DNA from 3 places in the Rhodococcus sp. no. 34 genome. Region 1 is predicted to be linked to each of the others. Evidence: riboswitches for the same ligand, from Rfam matches in the RefSeq annotation. Region 1 holds a riboswitch; each other region holds the start of a gene.
The links. A riboswitch is a leader RNA that binds a small molecule or an ion and turns the genes downstream of it on or off. The one in region 1 is predicted to bind thiamine pyrophosphate.
Positions count from the first base shown of each region.

Region 2: linked by a shared signal. The riboswitch ahead of ACYP01_RS05180 (TenA family protein) and the one ahead of thiO (glycine oxidase ThiO) in region 1 are both predicted to bind thiamine pyrophosphate.
Region 3: linked by a shared signal. The riboswitch ahead of ACYP01_RS18055 (3-oxoacyl-ACP reductase) and the one ahead of thiO (glycine oxidase ThiO) in region 1 are both predicted to bind thiamine pyrophosphate.

Region 1 is NZ_BAAILK010000041.1:485,923-491,896, reverse strand. Features, by position in the region: gene ACYP01_RS19690 (glutamate ABC transporter substrate-binding protein) at 1-10, opposite strand, end outside; gene ACYP01_RS19685 (hypothetical protein) at 25-1,386, opposite strand; gene ACYP01_RS19680 (NUDIX hydrolase) at 1,545-2,189, shown strand; gene ACYP01_RS19675 (hypothetical protein) at 2,282-2,413, opposite strand; gene thiE (thiamine phosphate synthase) at 2,662-3,357, opposite strand; TPP riboswitch at 3,384-3,530, shown strand; gene thiO (glycine oxidase ThiO) at 3,530-4,609, shown strand; gene thiS (sulfur carrier protein ThiS) at 4,606-4,821, shown strand; gene thiG (thiazole synthase) at 4,814-5,566, shown strand; partial or broken gene ACYP01_RS19650 (ABC transporter ATP-binding protein) at 5,696-5,974, shown strand, end outside.
Region 2 is NZ_BAAILK010000019.1:96,638-102,611, reverse strand. Features, by position in the region: gene ACYP01_RS05185 (ABC transporter substrate-binding protein) at 1-744, opposite strand, end outside; gene ACYP01_RS05180 (TenA family protein) at 744-1,487, opposite strand; TPP riboswitch at 1,475-1,570, opposite strand; gene ACYP01_RS05175 (carboxylesterase/lipase family protein) at 1,675-3,243, shown strand; gene ACYP01_RS05170 (MFS transporter) at 3,236-4,462, opposite strand; gene ACYP01_RS05165 (GNAT family N-acetyltransferase) at 4,624-4,893, opposite strand; gene ACYP01_RS05160 (hypothetical protein) at 5,468-5,794, shown strand; gene ACYP01_RS05155 (Type 1 glutamine amidotransferase-like domain-containing protein) at 5,852-5,974, opposite strand, start outside.
Region 3 is NZ_BAAILK010000041.1:129,482-135,455, reverse strand. Features, by position in the region: gene ACYP01_RS18085 (YbjN domain-containing protein) at 1-119, opposite strand, end outside; gene ACYP01_RS18080 (isoprenyl transferase) at 116-934, opposite strand; gene recO (DNA repair protein RecO) at 891-1,706, opposite strand; gene ACYP01_RS18070 (TetR/AcrR family transcriptional regulator) at 1,803-2,552, shown strand; gene ACYP01_RS18065 (AurF N-oxygenase family protein) at 2,549-3,538, opposite strand; gene ACYP01_RS18060 (DoxX family protein) at 3,641-4,081, opposite strand; TPP riboswitch at 4,220-4,313, shown strand; gene ACYP01_RS18055 (3-oxoacyl-ACP reductase) at 4,331-5,095, shown strand; gene ACYP01_RS18050 (LLM class flavin-dependent oxidoreductase) at 5,095-5,974, shown strand, end outside.

The DNA of each region.
Region 1 (5,974 bases):
TCCTCCGCATCACCGGTACTCCCGTCACTGATACTCCCGCAGTCGAGGCCAGAATCCGATGAAGATTCCGGCAACTCCGAGAACTGCCAATACAGACATGCCCGGTGCAGAGGCAGCCAACACCCGGGAGGCGTACGAGACGTCGGACCGAAGATTCGTGCGCGAATCCACGATTCCCTGCCAGAGTTCGTGATCGAGCTTTCCGTACTCCGCGGCCGAATCGTGTTCTCCGGCGCCGATGGTGATGGCTGCGGCGGACGTGAAGTCGCCGTTTCCGAGACGGTCGTACATGCGCGTGTGCGCAGCCACCCACTGCTGGCGCGAGTCGAGTGCGGCGGTCAGCACTTCGCTGTTCACTCGGGCGCGTTCGTCGCTTTGCAGGCCCTCGAGGATGTCCCGCAGAGCATCGACCTTGCGGGTGAACGTCACGTTGTCCTCGGCGGTCGAATCCCGCCTCGCCAGCGTGAGGGTTTCCACGGTGCGTGCTTGCTGAGCCATGATTCGTGCCTCGGTCAGTTCGTGCAGTGGCTCGGCCCCGGCGTCGAGCGCGCGCCCGGTGGCCAGTGCGGAGACCAGTCCGACCGTGAGCAGCCACAGCAGAGCTGCAGCGACCGCGAGCGAGGCAAGGATCAACCCGAGATTGAAGCGTCGGCGACTCTTGCGGGAGAAGTACATCTGTGTCGCCACCAGCGCGCACAGCACGAAGACGAACGCCACGATCGGCCACCACGGTGGAGTCTCGAAATCGCGCTGTACTTGGGAGACCAGCGTCTCCTGCGAGGCGTGCAGTTGCTGGGCCATCGGCAGCAGCGAGGTCTGCATCAACTGCGAGGCCTCGCTCAAATATGCTGCCCCGACCGGGTTTCCGACGCGATTGTTCGCCCGTGCAGTTTCGACCAGCCCGGTGTAGACGGAGAGGTCGGTCGAGATGGTGGTCAAGGCGCTGTGACCGGCAAGATCGGTCGAGTCGAGACCGGCCGACGCCTGGACGATCTCCGCAGAGGCCTCACCGATCGACTGCGTGTATCGGTCGCGGACTTCGGCGGGTTCGAGGCCGCCGGAGATGAAGGCGGTGGCCGCGGCGGCGTCTGCCAAGGACAACGCACTGTAGAGATTCTGGGCCGAGTTGGCGAGAGGCTCGGTTTCGACGAGGAGGAGGTCGAGGTTCGCCTGGCGGTTCTCGATCGCTGCGGCGGCGAGGAGTCCGGCGATCAAAGTGATCGCGATCAGGATCAGTCCGACGACGGTCAACCGGCCAGGCGTCGAGGACATGAAGGCCTGCAGTTCGCGCCGCAGAAGTGCCTGCTCGTCCTCCGCCGACACTGATGTGGCCTCGGAGGGCGGCAGCGACCGGGGTTCGATGGACGGGACGACACGGTCGACCATCGAGCACCTCACTTCGCTGTAGGCGGGCTACCGAGAAATGATGCCGCCGAGAAATGATTCAGGGCATCTTCGCGAGCATATAAGCATCACCTACACCTGGAGCAGTTTGAAACGGTTAGTGTGGGACAACGGCGAGAGCAGGCGGAGCGAGGTAGTCGATGCGTGGTGACGGTGACGGTTGGTCCATCGGATCGGACGGTACTCGGCATTGGGGTAAACACGGAGCTGCAGGACTGCTTCTGCGTGCCCCCGATTCGGACGGATCACCCATGGTCTTGCTGCAGCATCGTGCGGCGTGGAGCCATCAGGGCGGAACGTGGGCACTGCCCGGCGGAGCGCGGGACTCACACGAGAGCACGACGCACGCTGCCGTCCGGGAAGCACACGAAGAAGCAGGTATCGCCGAGGACGCCGTCCGTGTTCGCGGGGAAGTAGTGACGATGCGCGCCGAGAGCGGGTGGACTTACACCACCGTCGTGGCTGACGCGGCGCATCCACTGTCGACGGTTGCCAATGGTGAGAGCACCGAGTTGCGGTGGGTACGCGAAGCCGACGTCGACTCACTGCCGCTGCATCCGGGCTTCGGTTCCTCATGGCCCGACCTCCGGACCGAGCCTGTTGTGGCCGTGGACGGCGATCCGCACACCGTCGTGCTCGAGGACGGCGGATTCGGATGGTTGTCGGGTAGTTCCCACCACGGCAGTGACCAGGCAGGCAGCGACCAGGCAGGCAGCGACCAGGCACGCGGTGACCAGGCAGGCAGCGACCAGAACCTGTCCGAGGCGAGCAGTACCCAGTCGTAGCAGTCGAGTCTTCGCAGTTCGTACACAGCAGAAGGGCCGGACTCCTCGGGAGTCCGGCCCTTCGGTGTTTCGGTCGTCGACCGAAACGAGGCTCAGCTGAGCGAGTTCAGCGCCGTGATGAAGCTGACCGCGGTGATACCGAGCTTGAGCAGCTCGCTGATCTTGCCGAGGTTCAGGTCTTCGAGCGATTCGGTGCTGAGCGAGCCGGTGTCGAGGGATCCCATTTAGTGCTCCTAGGTTCAGTTAGTAACTGGAGGTAAACTACAACAAACCGAATGGGATGTGACACGCAATCGAAGCAACTGTGAGCAAGATCACTTAATCCGACTTTTCGGACATCCAATCGCACCTAGGAACTGGGAGTTTGTTGTCTGATCGGACAACTTCCGTTCACAATTCGAGTCAGGCGTGCTGACCCGTAACTGTGCGGAAATCGCCCGGCAAACACTTGACGAACGCCAGTTACCGGCTTTCAGCGCCCAGCGACGGCTGCGGCGAGGCGTTGCGCGGCCGCCTGGGGGTCCGATGCTTGCGTGATTGCACGCACGACGACGATGCGCGTGGCGCCGGCATCGAGCAGCTCTGGCAGACGTTCCTCGTCGATGCCGCCGATCGCAAACCAGGGCCGCGGCGGTGCGGCGTCGGCGGTCGATCGAACCAGTTCCAAACCGGACGCACTTCGATTCGGTTTGGTCGGTGTCGCCCAGACCGGCCCGGTACAGAAGTAGTCGACGCCCTCCTCGATGGCGGCCAGACTCGCCTGCGCGCGACTGCTCGTCGAACGGCCGATGACGACGTCTTCACCGACAACGGTTCGCGCGTAGGGGACGGGAATGTCGTTCTGGCCGAGGTGGAGGATGTCGGCGCCGGAAGCCATCGCGAGATCCGCGCGATCGTTGACGGCCAACAATGCGCCGTGGCGTCGCGCTGCGGTCGCGAGAATGCCCAGCGCCACCAGTTCGTCCTTGGCCTCGAGCGGGCCGAACTCGCGCTCACCGGCAGAGCCTTTGTCACGCAATTGGATGATGTCGACTCCGCCGGACAATGCTGCCTCGGCGAACTGCGCGAGGTCGCCTTTCTCGCGGCGCGCGTCGGTGCACAGGTACAGCCGTGCTGCTGCCAGGCGCTCGCGCCGGTCGATGTCGTTACTGGGATGTGTGGGGTGCACGGAGCAAACGGTAGCCTCTAGGGAGCAAGGTTCGACACGGGAGTCCTGAAACGTCGTCGTCACTTTTTGTCGTGACTGCGAGGTTCGTTGGGCTGAGAGGGGATCGCGACCAGATCCCGACCGTCAGACCTGACCCGGATCATGCCGGCGCAGGAAGTGGAGGTGGAGTTTCGTGAGTACACACGCTCGTACGGTGTCGGTTGTCGGCGGCGGTGTCATCGGTCTCGCTATCGCGTGGCGAGCAGCCCGCGACGGGTGGGCCGTTCGGTTGTACGACCCGTCCATTGGATCAGGTGCTTCGTGGGTGGCGGGCGGAATGCTTGCCCCGCTTTCCGAAGGCTGGCCGGGTGAAGAAACCGCGTTGACAATCGGTGCAGCGTCCCTGGAACGGTGGCCGACGTTCGGTGAGGAGCTCGGAAAATTCGGGCAATCGGTCTTCACCGCGGACAGCTCGCTGACGGTTGCACTCGATGCTGCCGACGCGCAGGACCTGCAGACCATCGCCGAGTGGGTGAGCTCGCAGGGGCACGAACTCGAAGTTCTCGGTCGCGCGCGCATCCGTGAACTCGAACCGATGCTGGGCCGGGGCATCCGGTCGGGGTTGATGGCTGTTGGTGAGTCCGCCGTCGACAACAGACTTCTGCTGGCGGCGTTGCAGAAGGCCTGTGCGGAATCCGGCGTCGAATTGATCGCGCGGGCCGTCGGCGACCTCGCCGAACTCGATACCGATCAGATAGTGCTCACCGCCGGTATCGCGTCACCCAAGCTGTGGCCCGGGCTACCGGTACGCCCGGTCAAGGGCGAAATCCTTCGCTTGCGCAGTAGGCCTGGAGTCACCCCGGCGCCCAGCCGTACCATCCGTGGCAGCGTCCACGGCCGGCCCGCCTACCTCGTCCCGCGCGGTGACGGAATCGTCGTCGGCGCAACACAATACGAGTCCGGCGAGGATACACAGGTCACGATGGCCGGCGTACGGGACCTGATCAACGACGCCGAGGCCCTGATGCCGGCGATCGGCGAATACGAACTGTACGAGTGCGCGGCAGGTCTGCGTCCCATGACGCCGGACAACCTGCCGTTGATCGGGCGCGTGTCCGATCGTGTTGTCGTCTCCACCGGGCACGGCCGCAACGGAGTCCTGCTGACGCCCGTCACCGCCGATGCGACGGTCGCGTTGCTGAACGGCACATCTTTGGTCGAGGTAAAAGGAACCGAACCCGAGCGGTTCGCAGTAGCTAAGGAAAATTCATGAGTGAGCAGGTCCCGATCGGGATCACCGTCAACGGCGAAGATCTCGAGTTCGATCGAGCAGTCACGGTGACCGAACTTCTGACGCACCTCGAGTTGCCGAGCAAAGGCATCGCCGTCGCCGTCGACGGTGCGCTCTTTCCTCGCGGGCGTTGGGACGAATCCGTCGGACGTGGTTGGGAAATCGAGATCCTCACGGCGGTGCAGGGTGGCTGAGCAGGACCTTCTCACTATCGCGGGCCGCAGTTTCGGTTCCCGGCTCATCACGGGGACAGGCGGCGCCGCCAACCTTGCGGTGCTCGAGGAAGCGCTTGTCGCCTCCGGTACCGAACTGACCACCGTCGCGATGCGGCGAGTCGACGCGGCCGGCGGCACCGGCGTTCTGGACCTGCTTCGTCGCCTCGGAATCGAACCGTTGCCGAACACCGCCGGGTGTCGAGGCGCCGCCGAAGCGGTCCTGACGGCGCAGTTGGCACGCGAAGCGCTCGAGACGAACTGGGTCAAACTCGAAGTCATCGCCGACGAGCGGACTCTGCTGCCCGACGCAATCGAACTCGTCTCCGCCGCAGAACAATTGGTGGACGACGGATTCACCGTCCTGCCGTACACGACGGACGATCCGGTGCTGGCGCTTCGCCTCGAAGAGGTCGGCTGCGCGGCAGTCATGCCGCTCGGTTCACCCATCGGGACAGGGCTGGGTATCGCGAATCCGCACAACATCGAGATGATCGTCGAGCGCGCCGGTGTGCCCGTCATCCTCGACGCCGGAATCGGAACGGCCAGCGACGCCACCCTTGCCATGGAGTTGGGCTGCGACGCCGTCCTGCTTGCGACAGCGGTGACGCGGGCCAAGAATCCCGCGTTGATGGCGTCGGCGATGCGGCACGCAGTGGTAGCAGGTTTCGAAGCGCGTCACGCCGGCCGGATTCCCAAGCGGTTCTGGGCCCAAGCATCGTCCTGACGGACCATTTCCGGGTGTTTTCTCAGGGTTATGCCCGGATTGTCCGGCTTCGTGTCCTACCTGAGTACCACTCGGAACTAGACCTGTGGCCGATGTGCTGGTCATTGCCGGTAGGGCAAAGTTCTCCTCATGATTGAACTGAGGGGATTGACCAAGGTTTACGGACCGACGAAAGCGGTGGACGATTTGTCGTTCACGGTCAAGCCGGGCATCGTGACGGGCTTCCTGGGCCCGAACGGTGCAGGCAAGTCGACGACGATGCGGATGATCCTGGGTTTGGATCAGCCGACCTCGGGTGCGGCGTTGATCGAGGGCAAGCCGTACCGCGAGCTCAAGACGCCGTTGCGGACGGTGGGTGCGTTGTTGGATGCGAAGTGGGTGCATCCCAATCGCAGTGCGCGGGCGCAT
Region 2 (5,974 bases), on a different contig from region 1:
ATATCCGCGTTGAACGGCTTTGACGAACTTGCGTGCCTCGTCGGGATGGTCCTTCAACCACTGCTGGTTGCCGTTGATCACGATCGAATACGCATCGGGGAAGCCGTAATCGGTGTACTGGAAGTACCGCATCGGAGTTCCGTTTCGCTCCGCTTCGAGGCCTTCCCAAGCAAAGTAGGAGACGGTGAAGTCTGCCTGGCCCGAGTACACGGCTTCGTACGCGGAAGTTCCGAGCGTGACCGTCGTGAAGTTCCCGGTCCCGCCGTCGTTGCGGATGATCTGCTGCAGCGTTTCGACTTCGCCGGGATCACCGAACCCGGCGTACGTCTTCCCGTCGAGATCACGTGGGCGCGTGATGTCCGCACGATCCGCCTTCACGCCGATGCCGGTGGCGCGGTGCTGAAGTGGCGCGATGACGGACGTCGTGGCGGCGCCGGCTGCACGGGCGAACGTGGCCTGACTCTGTGTGCTGATGCCGAACTCGGCATTGCCGGCATCGACCAGGGTGTCGGGCGAGGTGTTGTTGTACGGCAGGATCGAGACGTCCAGGCCGGCGTCCTCGAAGTAGCCCTCTTGGAGTGCTACGTACAAACCGGTGTGGTTCGTGTTCGGTGTCCAGTCGAGTGCGAACCGAATGGTCCCGTCGGAAGAGCCGGTGTGAGAGGCGCATCCGGTCAGAACTGTGAACGCGGCTGCGATCGCGGCAGACGTGGCAAGCGTGCGGCGCAGCGCCGCAAACGACATCACGACGCCGGCCAAGGCTGCTGGTGGAGTGCGGAATCCCAGAACATCAGCTCATAGCGGCTGGCGATGCGGAATGCTTCACTCATCGCCTCACGCTCTGTCTCGGTGGCAGCTTCGGCCGCAGCATCGACCAGTACGCGGGCCTGCGCCACCGACTCGTGGAATTCGGGTGCGTCGTAGGTCGTGACCCACTGTGCGTACGGATGCGACGGATCGGCGTCGAGTACCTCGCGCGCTGAAGCGGCAAGATCGCGGCCGACCTCGGCGTAGATCCAGAAGCAGGGGAGTACTGCCGCTGCGGAGACCGGGTAAGGCGCAGTTGCTGCAGTCGCCGTCAGATACGAGACGTATCCCAGGCAGGCCTGCGAATGCTCGAGCCTTCCCGATCCCGCTGGAAGAATTCCACCGGTGAGAAGTCCGTCGTGAAGCGCAGATTCCACTGTCGCTGCCGTGGACGCGGAATTCGACCAGAAGCCCGCGGACTGCGGATCCGGGGCATGGGCCGCGACCAGGGACAACGCTTTCGAATACCCCTCGAGATAAAGCTTGTCTTGCTCGATGTACGTGCGGAACGCGTCGAGAGGCAATGTTCCGTCGCCGAGGCGGCGGAGGAACTCCAGTGAGTCGATCGACTCGCGGAGGGCCTTCGTCTCGGCCCAGAGTCGATCTGTGAACCGATCCGTCGACGGCGCTGTGGCCACCGAGTTTTCGGCAGAATTGTATGCAGGCTGCGTAGTAGCCATGACATCCCTTCGTCAGCATTACCTGATCAGGTTCCCGGGTGTGTTCTCAGCCCCGCCCATGCGGAGCACCCCGTGTCAGAACTAGGCGACCTTAACACCGAGGGGTTGCGTACTCGGCGCACACCCGTCCGAGATTGGTAGGTTTGGTCTTGATTGCCACACGCGCGGGTCGGGAGGGGATTCAGACATGGAGACCGACGTTCGACCAAATCTCGGCGAGGACGGAACTCTGGTGATCCGGGCGCGAGGCGGAGAAGCCCGCGGGTATCCGGATGGCGGTGTATTCGCGTGGAAGGGCATGCCCTACGCAGCGGCGCCGGTGGGTGAGCGGAGGTTCCGAGCGCCACAACCCACACAGCCGTGGGACGGGGTGCGCGACTGTCGTGAGTTCGGGCCGATCGCGCCGCAAGGCCAGAGTCCGGCGGTTCCGATCGATCGGGCCTTCAAAATCGACGAGGACTGCCTGTCGATCAACGTCTGGGCCCCGCGACCCGACGGCACGCCGCGACCGGTGATGGTGTGGATTCACGGCGGCGCCTACTGCCTCGGATCCGCCGCCCAAACGATCTACGACGGCCGTCATCTGGCTGAAACCGGCGACGTCGTTCTCGTCTCCTTCAACTATCGCGTCGGCGCACTCGGATTCCTGGACCTGTCTGCATTCTCCACCGCGGATACTGTTTTCGAATCGAACTGTGGTCTGCGAGACCAGATTGCGGCACTCGAATGGGTTCGAGACAACATCGACGCCTTCGGTGGTGACCCGAGTGCGGTGACCGTGTTCGGGGAGTCCTCCGGCGCAGGATCCATCACGACGCTCATGACCTGTCCGAGCGCCGAAGGTCTGTTCCATCGTGCGATTGCCCAGAGTCCGCCCGCGACCTCCGTCTACGGGGCCGAGCGCGCCAAGACCGTTGCAGAGCGGTTTCTCGAACTGCTCTCGATCGACCCCGAAGACGCAGGCGATCTGCTGACCACAGATCTGGAACTGCTCGTGAAGGCAAGCGATGATTTGGTCAACGAAATTCCGACCCGGATTCCGGGAACTTTGGCGATGGCACCCGTTGTCGATCGCGATCTGGTGCCGCACTACCCGGTTGCGGCTTTCCAGAAGGGTTACGCGCACCGAATCCCACTGATCATCGGTTCCAACAAGGACGAGGCGTCGATCTTCAAGTTCATGAAGTCTCCGCTGATGCCGGTGAGTGCGCAGTCCGTCGAGGCAATGCTCCAATTACTGGCCGACGATCACCCCGACATCTCGGCGACCAAACTTGCCGAGATCATGTCGGCTTACCCTGACCATGCGAAACCGAGTGGCGCGCTGGCGCTTTCACGGGACGCGGCGTTTCGCATGCCGACCCTGTGGATCGCCGACGCGCACTGCAGGCATTCCCCTACGTGGGTCTACCGCTTCGATCACGCGACGCCGATGCTCAAGGCGGCGCGGATCGGCGCGGGCCACGCGACCGAATTACCTTATGTATTCGGCAATTTCGGAACCCTGAACGTCGACCCCACGTTCTGGCTCGGCGGACGGAAGGCCGCGATGGAGGTGGCCGGCCGTATCCAACGGCGATGGTTGGCCTTCGCCAGGCATGCCGTGCCGGCGGCCCTCGACGGCTCGAAGCACTGGGCGCCGTACGAGGAAGAGAAGCGGTCGACGCTGTTGATCGACTCCGCCGACACCCTCGTCAGCGACCCCGATCACGGACTGCGCGTCGCCTGGGGCAACGACGTGATGGGGTTCAACTGACGTCGGTCGAGTGCCGCGGACGATCGAGTTCGCGAAGCACCGGTAGGGAGGCACATACTGCGGCGATCAGGATGATCGGAATCGACAGGGCCACAAAGGTCGACGCGATTCCGAGTTGATCGAGCAGCGGGCCGACCGCGAGGTAGCCGAGCGGGCCTGCGGCGTAGGCCGTCGACGTCATGACACCGACGACGCGTCCACGCATGTGCTCCGGGCTGTGCGTCTGCATGGCGTAGTTGGCGATCGGGCCGACTGGTCCGTAGACGAGGCCCTGCAGTCCGGCAAGTACGAGGATCACCCACAGCGGAGGTAGGAGCGCCATGGCCAGCATCGCTATGCCGAGAACGGCGACGGCAAAAATCATGATCAGCCGCCGGGACATGATCGGCGCCAGTGGGGCGTAGGCGAGAGAGCCGATGATGCCGCCGATCGCCAAGGCCATCAACACCGATCCGAGTTGGGCCGGTTGATCCAACTCTGTGAAGTACACCGGGAACACGACACTCTCCACAGGCATGTAGAGCGCGACGACTGCCATGTCGATCAGCGCCAGGGTGCGCAGCAGTTTGTTGTTCCAGACGAACCGAAGACCGTCGAGTGTGCCGTGCCAGATCGATTTCGGACGGTGTTCGTGTTCGGGCACTCCGGCGCCGGGAAGCCGGATGAAGGCGACCACGACTATCGAGAACACAAAACCTGCCGCCGTGACCCAGAGCGTGTTCACCGCTCCGATCGTTGCGATGAGGACACCGCCGATGCCAGGGCCGATCAGATACGCGACGTTGAAGTTGGCCTCGTACACACTGTTGGTTCGATCGAGCTTCCACTTGGCGGTCCGAGTCGCTGCAGGCAGCATGGACTCCCTCGCCGCCATTCCGGCGGGGTCGAACACGGCGCCGAGTGCTGCCAACGCCGCGATCACCGGGATCGTCAAGCCCGCGGTGGCCGCGATGATCGGAATCGCTGCAACGGACATCGCGGAGAGAGCGTCGGAAATCATCGACGTTCGACGGCGTCCGAACTTGTCGACGAATGTCCCCGAAAACAGGCTCGACACGAGTAGCGGAATGGCTGCTGCGCCGGCAACTATCGCCGCGTCGGTAGCCTTACCGGTTCGTTCGAGAACCAGCCAGGGGAGCACGACGATGGCGATACCGTTGCCGATCGCCGAGAACAGCGTCGCGAGATTGACCAGTACGAGAGGGAGATAGCTGGGGATAGCTACGTCCGTGGACGCAGGTGGACGCCGATCTGCTGAGGCGACCACGTTCTTTCCTTCCCCGAGATGGTGCCGCCCAGGATTTCGACGACGGCACCATCGACGCTAGCAGCGGGGTCTGCAGGTTCGCGACTGGTTTTTCCCTGGCCGTTCTCGTTCGGTTATGCCTGGTAGACGGGGTTCTCCGCAACAAACTTCTCGACGTACGAGCACGTCGGAAGGATCTTCAATCCCTCGTTCCGGGTCTGATCGAGCGCTTCACGCACCACGATGGCGGCAAGCCCGCGCCCACGAAACTGCGGATAGGTCACCGTGTGGTGGAAATCACGGACGCCGGAATGGTCCGAGTACTCGGCGAAACCGGCGAGTTCGCCGTCGACTCGGATCTCGAAACGCGTTTCCGCGGGATTGTGCGCCACTGTCTCGGTCATCTTCGGGCTCCGTTTCGAAAGGGCGGCCGGTTGCGCCGCGCCGCGTCTACGTTCTCTGGAGCACGCTACCTGGCAGGCCGTCCGCAATATCGGTTGCCGACGTGGGATCCGTTACTTAGCGCAACTACAACTGGACGACCGTTCAAGGGACCTTCGTCGCCATGGAGAACGAACAAAACTGGTCTGTACGTGCCGATTTGCCCGTACTTTTGTGCCCACAACGGGTGATACATATGCATCACGATCGTAAACATCCCAATATGTGGGACCGGTCACAAAGTTTTTTGTCGTCTGTTCGGATGGATTAAGTGGAGGGCCTGAAACGGGCAAATTGCAGGTCAGCGGCGCGCTGGTTGCGTGTCGATGATGGGTGCGAGCGGCCGGAAACCCCAGGGGTATTGCGTTGGTCATCAGATCGTTTCTCGGACGTGATCCCAAAGACCCGCTCGGGGGGTTAGCGTTTGAATCGTCGGGGATAGAAGAAGCGTTACAACTTCGCCAAAAAAACTTTGGCGTCGCTGCTCAACGGTTCGATTTCGAGTCTTCGTCGGACAACTTCGAGGAAGGAACGCACATGATTTTCGGGCAGCGTGAGTCGAACAGTTACTTTGCCGCAATTTTTTCGTACGACTTCCTTGACGAAGGTCTGGGATACGAGACCATCGCACGGATTCACCGAGGCGAGATCTGCGAATGGATTCGTGATCTCGAGGCTTCCGGGTTGTTCTCGGCTGCGGAAGTTCATGCCGCTGAACTGGCATGGCGCGAAAATCCACGCCTGCTCCTCGACGCCCTTCTCGAGGACGCTGACGAGGTCTCTGTCAAGCGCTGGGAGATCGCGTGGACGAGGCTCGAGCGTCAGTCGCCGGCAGCCGGAACCGCGGTGGCAGAGCACGGCTGATCCGGTCGGGCCGAGTCGACTGCACAGTCTGCGTCAAGATCAACCGTCTGCGTTACATCAACGGTCGACGAGTATCACCTCGTAATCGGTGAGCACGGTGAATTGCACGCCCGCCGTGGTCAGGGCCGCAACCGTCCGCGCAGTCACCTGTGGATCTTCGAGTAGCGAATCGCCGCCGTG
Region 3 (5,974 bases), 360 kb from region 1:
AAACCCAGTGATCCGTCGGCAGCCACATCGACCGTCACGAAATGCGCCAGCGAGGCGGCCGCGCGTTCTTGTAGGCGGGCTGCTTCGTCGGTGGTGTCGGTCATGTTCTCCCCTGTCATTTGACGCCACCGAATCTACGGTCACGTGAGGCGTACTCGACGCAGGCGGCCCAAAGGTCGCGGCGGTCGAAATCGGGAAACAGCTTCTCCTGGTACACCATTTCGGCGTAGGCGGATTGCCAGATCAAGAAATTGGACGTCCGCTGTTCCCCCGACGGACGCAGGAAGAGATCGACGTCGGGCATGTCGGGTTCGTCGAGGTACTTGGCAACCGTCGCCTCGGTGATCTTGTCCGGATTGATCTCACCGGCCGCGACACGCTTCGCGATTTCCTTTACCGCATCGGCAATTTCGGCCCGGCCGCCGTAGTTCACACACATGGTCAAGTTCATGACGGTGTTGTTCTTGGTCAGTTCTTCGGCGATCTCGAGTTCCTTGATCACGCTGGCCCACAGGCGTGGCTTACGACCGGCCCAGCGAACACGCACACCCATTTCGTTCATCTCGTCGCGTCGACGGCGGATGACATCACGGTTGAAGCCCATCAGGAATCGAACCTCGTCGGGACTGCGCTTCCAGTTCTCGGTGGAGAAGGCGTAAGCGGAGAGCCACTCGACACCCATCTCGATGCACCCGCAGACGGTGTCCATCAGGACAGCTTCGCCGCGTTCGTGCCCGGCGGTTCGGGGCAGACCGCGCTCCTGCGCCCATCGTCCGTTGCCGTCCATCACCAAAGCGACGTGGCGCGGGATCAGTTCGGTCTGCAGGATCGGCGGGGTCGCCCCGGACGGATGTGGGTCCGGTGGTCGGATCACCCGGTCAGCAGCAGAATCAAGCGGAGTTCGCGGTTCGCGTCGTCGAATCACGTGTTCCATCCTGCCTCACGGGCAAGTCGACCTCGACGGCTGCATGCGGCCTCGAACGCTCGATCAGCGGCAACGTCCGCAATTGGCGCTCGAGATGCCACTGCAGGTGTGCCGCGACCAGTCCGCTGGCTTGCGTCCGCAGCGTCGCGGGCGCCGAATCGGTACCCTCCCACTCCCCTCGGAGCAGGGCTTCCATCAAGTCGAGCACTCCGGGCGACGGCGTCGCAGCACCCGCCGGGCGGCAATAGGTACACACGGCTCCGCCTGCGGCGACATGAAAGGCCCGGTGCGGTCCAGGAGCACTGCAGCGGGCGCACTCTTCGAGGGCAGGCGCCCAACCCGCATAGCCCATGGCTCTCAACAAGAACGCGTCGAGCACGAACTCGACCGGTCGTGCCTGCTCGGCGATCGCACGCAGTGCTCCCACCGTCAATCGCTGAAGCTGCGGGGCCGGCGCGCGTTCCTCGCCGGCCAACCGCTCGGCAGTTTCGAGTACGGCGCAGGCCGTGGTGTACCGGCTGTAGTCGTCGACGATGTCGGTGGCGAATGCGTCGACCGTCTGCACCTGAGTGATGATGTCGAGATTCTTGCCCGGAAGTAGTTGCACGTCGATGTGAGCAAACGGTTCGAGTCTGGCACCGAATTTGGAGTTGGTTCGGCGGACACCTTTGGCCACGGCACGTACCAACCCGAACTGACGGGTGAGCAACGTGACGATGTGGTCGGCTTCGCCCAGTTTGTGCAGGCGCAGCACCACCGCCGTGTCTCGATACAACCTCACTCGACCAGTGTCCCACGTTGTACCGACGACCGATCCCGATGCCGCGCCCGATGACAAGTCGGAAACACGGCAGGCCCGTCCGGATAGACTGGCGCGATGCCGAGCGACGCAATTGTGCAACCTGTCACTGCAGAGTTGACCGGTCGCGAAGCGCGGTGGGAGCGACACAACTCCGAGCGTCAGAAACGGATACTCACCTCGGCGGTCGAACTGATCGAAGAGCGTGCGGCAGGTGCCGAGGTGTCCGTCCAGCAGATCGCCGATCGTGCCGGCCTCGCCAAGTCGGTGGTGTACCGCCAATTCAGCGGCCGAGACGACCTCGATCGACGAGTGCGAGCGTTCGTGCTCGGCCAATTTGCGGCGGCCCTGGATGCTTCGATGAGCATTTCGGTAGGCACTCTCGACCAGATCCTGACCCGAACCATCAGCGCCGTCGCCGAGTGGATCACCGAGCATCCGCGGATTCACGAGTTCATGGGTACCGGCCCCACCGACTACGACGACGAGAGCATCGACGCGATCAGCAGTCTGAAGGCCACAATCGCCGACTCCGCCCGCACCACTATCACCGAAGTCGGTCGATCCGTGGGGATCGACTCCTCACCCTTCGATTCACTACCGTTCGCAGTGGTGACAATGGTCGAGGGCACGCTCACCCACTGGGTCCGAAGCACCGATCCGAAACCGAGCCGCGAAGAGATCGTCGCCGACCTCGCGAAATACACCTGGTACATGTTCGACGGCGTTGCCCGCTCGAGCGGACTACAGATCGATCCCCATGTCGAATTGTCCACGCTCATAGCCGAGCTGGTGTCCTCCGACGGAGGAACTTCGCGGCCGGACTAGATCCGGGTCTTGTCGGAACGCTTCGGCTCGCCGCGGTAGCGGGCGTAGTCGCCGTCGATGCGCAGCTTTCGCCACGCACGCTTCGACACCGGATTCATCAATCCGAGTTCGTCTGCCAGGGCTCGCATTTCGCCGAAGTAGTTACCCAGGATGCGGCGTGAATGCGGGCTCCCCCAGAAGGCGCTCTTCATCACCTCGTCCGGGATTCCGAATTCTTCGGCGAATTCCTTTGGCGGTGACATGATTTCACCCGCAAGCCAACGCATCGCGCCGGGGAAGGCGACCGATGTGATGGCTCGACTCGTACGACTGAGTCTGGGGACGTGATTGCGCAGGAACTCGTGAGCAAACGAGATGTGTCTCGCTTCTTCGGCGATGTGGATCTCCATGGTGCGGAGCATCGCCGGCGGCGTGTCCTTACCCTCACGGATGAGATCCTTCTGGAAGTGGTCGATCGGTTCTTCACCAGCCAGAATGCCGATGAAGAAGATGACCGGGAACTTTGCTCCCAGCACTCCGATGATCGGCGACAGTCGCCGGAACATCGGACGCATACCCGGCACGTCGATGTCCATGCGATTGACGAGTTCCTGGAACATCTGGATGTGATTGCACTCTTCGGTCATCTCGTGCAGGCAGTACCGGAACTCAGGCGACTGGTTGGGTAGCGCCATGATGTATTGCAGCATTCCCCGGATCAAGATGCTCTCGAAGGCCGAACCCACCTTGGTCACGTTCGCCTGACGCCACATTCCCATGGCGATTCGACGCTCCAACGACTGATCCTGGTACCACTGCGTCGCCCCGAGGGGGTCCGACACGGACGAGAGCACCCATCTCGGATCATGCGGATCGATCGCGAACTCTGGTGAATCCCAGTCGATGTCGAGATAGGGATCGAAACTGCGGGCAACTGAGCCCTCGGACAAAGTCTGCAGTACCTGGTGGTACGGCTTTTCCACTTCGATCGACGCTGACCGAGCCATCGGTGTCTCCTCACGGCCAGTCCGTCGATTGCAGTCGACGGACTTGAATGAGGTCAAACATAATGGGACACCGCGTCCCACGCAACCCCCCCGGGGCCTATTTCAGGCCCGACGCAGCGGGATGATCTCGCGAACCTTCTCGTCCCGGAGATACAGTCCCGCCCACATGACGATTCCGGTGTAGACGGCAAACAGGGTCGTGCTCAGCAGAGGCTGTTCAGCTCGAAGGTTGGTCAACACCGCTCCCCCCAGGTAACCGGTGAGCAGAATCGCGCCGAGTATCGACGTTCGCGGAATCACGTACAGCGCAAGGCAGATCAGTTGCACCACCCCAGCCGTCAATGCCAGCGAGTCCGGCAACCCAAGTTCAGCCGACGCATCCTTGACTGTCTGAAGGTTGAGAATGTGGATGATGCCGTCGAAGAGCATGAAAACGACGAACAGCCCACTCAGGACGTATCCGAGCTTGCGAGCCGTGGCCGAAGGTGTCGTCGTCGTGGCGTTACCGGAAACAGTTTCGTTGTGGACGGGCTGGGTGGTCATCGGAATCTCCTGGGGCGAAGGCGAGCGGCCGGTTGCCACTTCGCTTGCAATTACGACTCCCGAGCGATCGAAAACTCATCGCGCCGGCCGTTACAACGCACCCGGCGTTCAGGACGATTCACCTCACGTGGTCTGATGGTCGGTGACACGGGGTGCCGAAAAAGTCGGCTGAGATCAGACCCGATGAACCTGACCAGTTAGCACTGGCGGAGGGATGTCGACATGACCGAACAGCAATTTCAGCGCGCATTGAACCTGGACGAGCAGATCGTTCTGATCACCGGTGGCGCCCGCGGGCTCGGCGCCGCACTGAGCCGAGCATTCTCCCGCTCGGGGGCCCGGGTGATCGTGAACTACAACAAGAGCCGTGACACCGCCGAGACCCTGGTCACCGAACTGGGTGAGGATCGCACCTTCGCAGTCCAGGCGGACGTGACGGACCGCAGTTCCGTCGACCAGTTGTTCTCCGCTGCACGCGAGAGATTCGACGCACCGATCTCGACCGTGGTCGACAATGCACTGGTCGACTTCTCGTTCAACGGCGATGCACGGCCGAACGCGGACACGATCACCTGGGCCGACTTCGACTCTCAACTACGCGGAGCTGTTGCCGGAACACTCAATACCACCCAGGCAGCGCTACCAGGCATGCGCGAACTCGGCTTCGGCCGAATCATCACTGTCGGAACCAATCTGGTCCAGAATCCGGTAGTTCCGTACCACGACTACACCGCTGCCAAGGCCGCACTGTTGGCACTGACACGGACGCTGTCCGCCGACCTCGGTCCGGACGGGATCACAGTCAACATGGTCTCGGGCGGCTTGCTCCGCACCACCGATGCGAGCGCCGCAACACCGGAAGCCGTGTTCGACATGATCGCGGCAAGCACTCCCCTGCGCCGAGTCACCACGCCGGACGAATTTGCCGACGCTGCACTCTTTTTCGCCTCCCCATGGTCGCGGGCCGTGACCGGCCAGAACCTGGTTGTCGACGGCGGACTCGTCAAGAACTGATGGGCGCACAACTGCGGATAGGTGCGTTCCTGCTCGGTTGCGGACATCACAGTGCGGCATGGCGTCATCGCGACTCACCGGTCGAAAGTCTCGGCGACATCACGTATTACGAGTCGCTCGCCCAGATCGCCGAACGCGGCAAGCTGGACGCCGTCTTCTTCGCTGACGGTCACAGTGTTCGCGAACCCGAGTCGGGTGCGTCGTGGTTTCTCGAGCCGATCACCGCATTGACTGCCATGGCACGAGCGACAGCGGACATCGGCCTGGTGACCACCATTTCCACCACTTTCTACACGCCGTTTCACGCGGCGCGACTGTTGGCCTCGCTCGACCACATCAGCGGCGGACGGGCCGGCTGGAACGTCGTGACCTCGATGTTCGACCAGGAGGCGCGCAACCACGGACTCGAGGCGATGCCCGATCACGCATCCCGATACGAACGAGCCGACGAATTTGTCGAAGTGGCCCTCGCATTGTGGGATTCATGGTCGGAAGACGCGCTGATTCTCGACCGGTCGGGGCGTTTTGCCGACGCAAACAGGATTTCTCGAATCGATCACGACGGCAAACATTTTCGGGTGGACGGGCCGTTGACGGTTCCGCGCTCCCCGCAAGGCCGGCCGGTGTTGTTCCAGGCCGGGGCGTCCGAGCAGGGCCGCGATCTGGCGGCGCGTCGCGCCGAGGCAATCTATTCGGTTGCCTACGACTTACCCAGCGCACAGGCCTACTACGCGGACGTGAAATCGAGAATCGAGCGAGCCGGCCGGGATTCGAACTCTGTCGCCGTGATGCCGGGACTGGTCACCTACGTCGGCAGCACCGTCGCCGAGGCCAGGGCGAAGAAGGCCGAACTCGATCTCCTGCTGCCCACCGAACAGT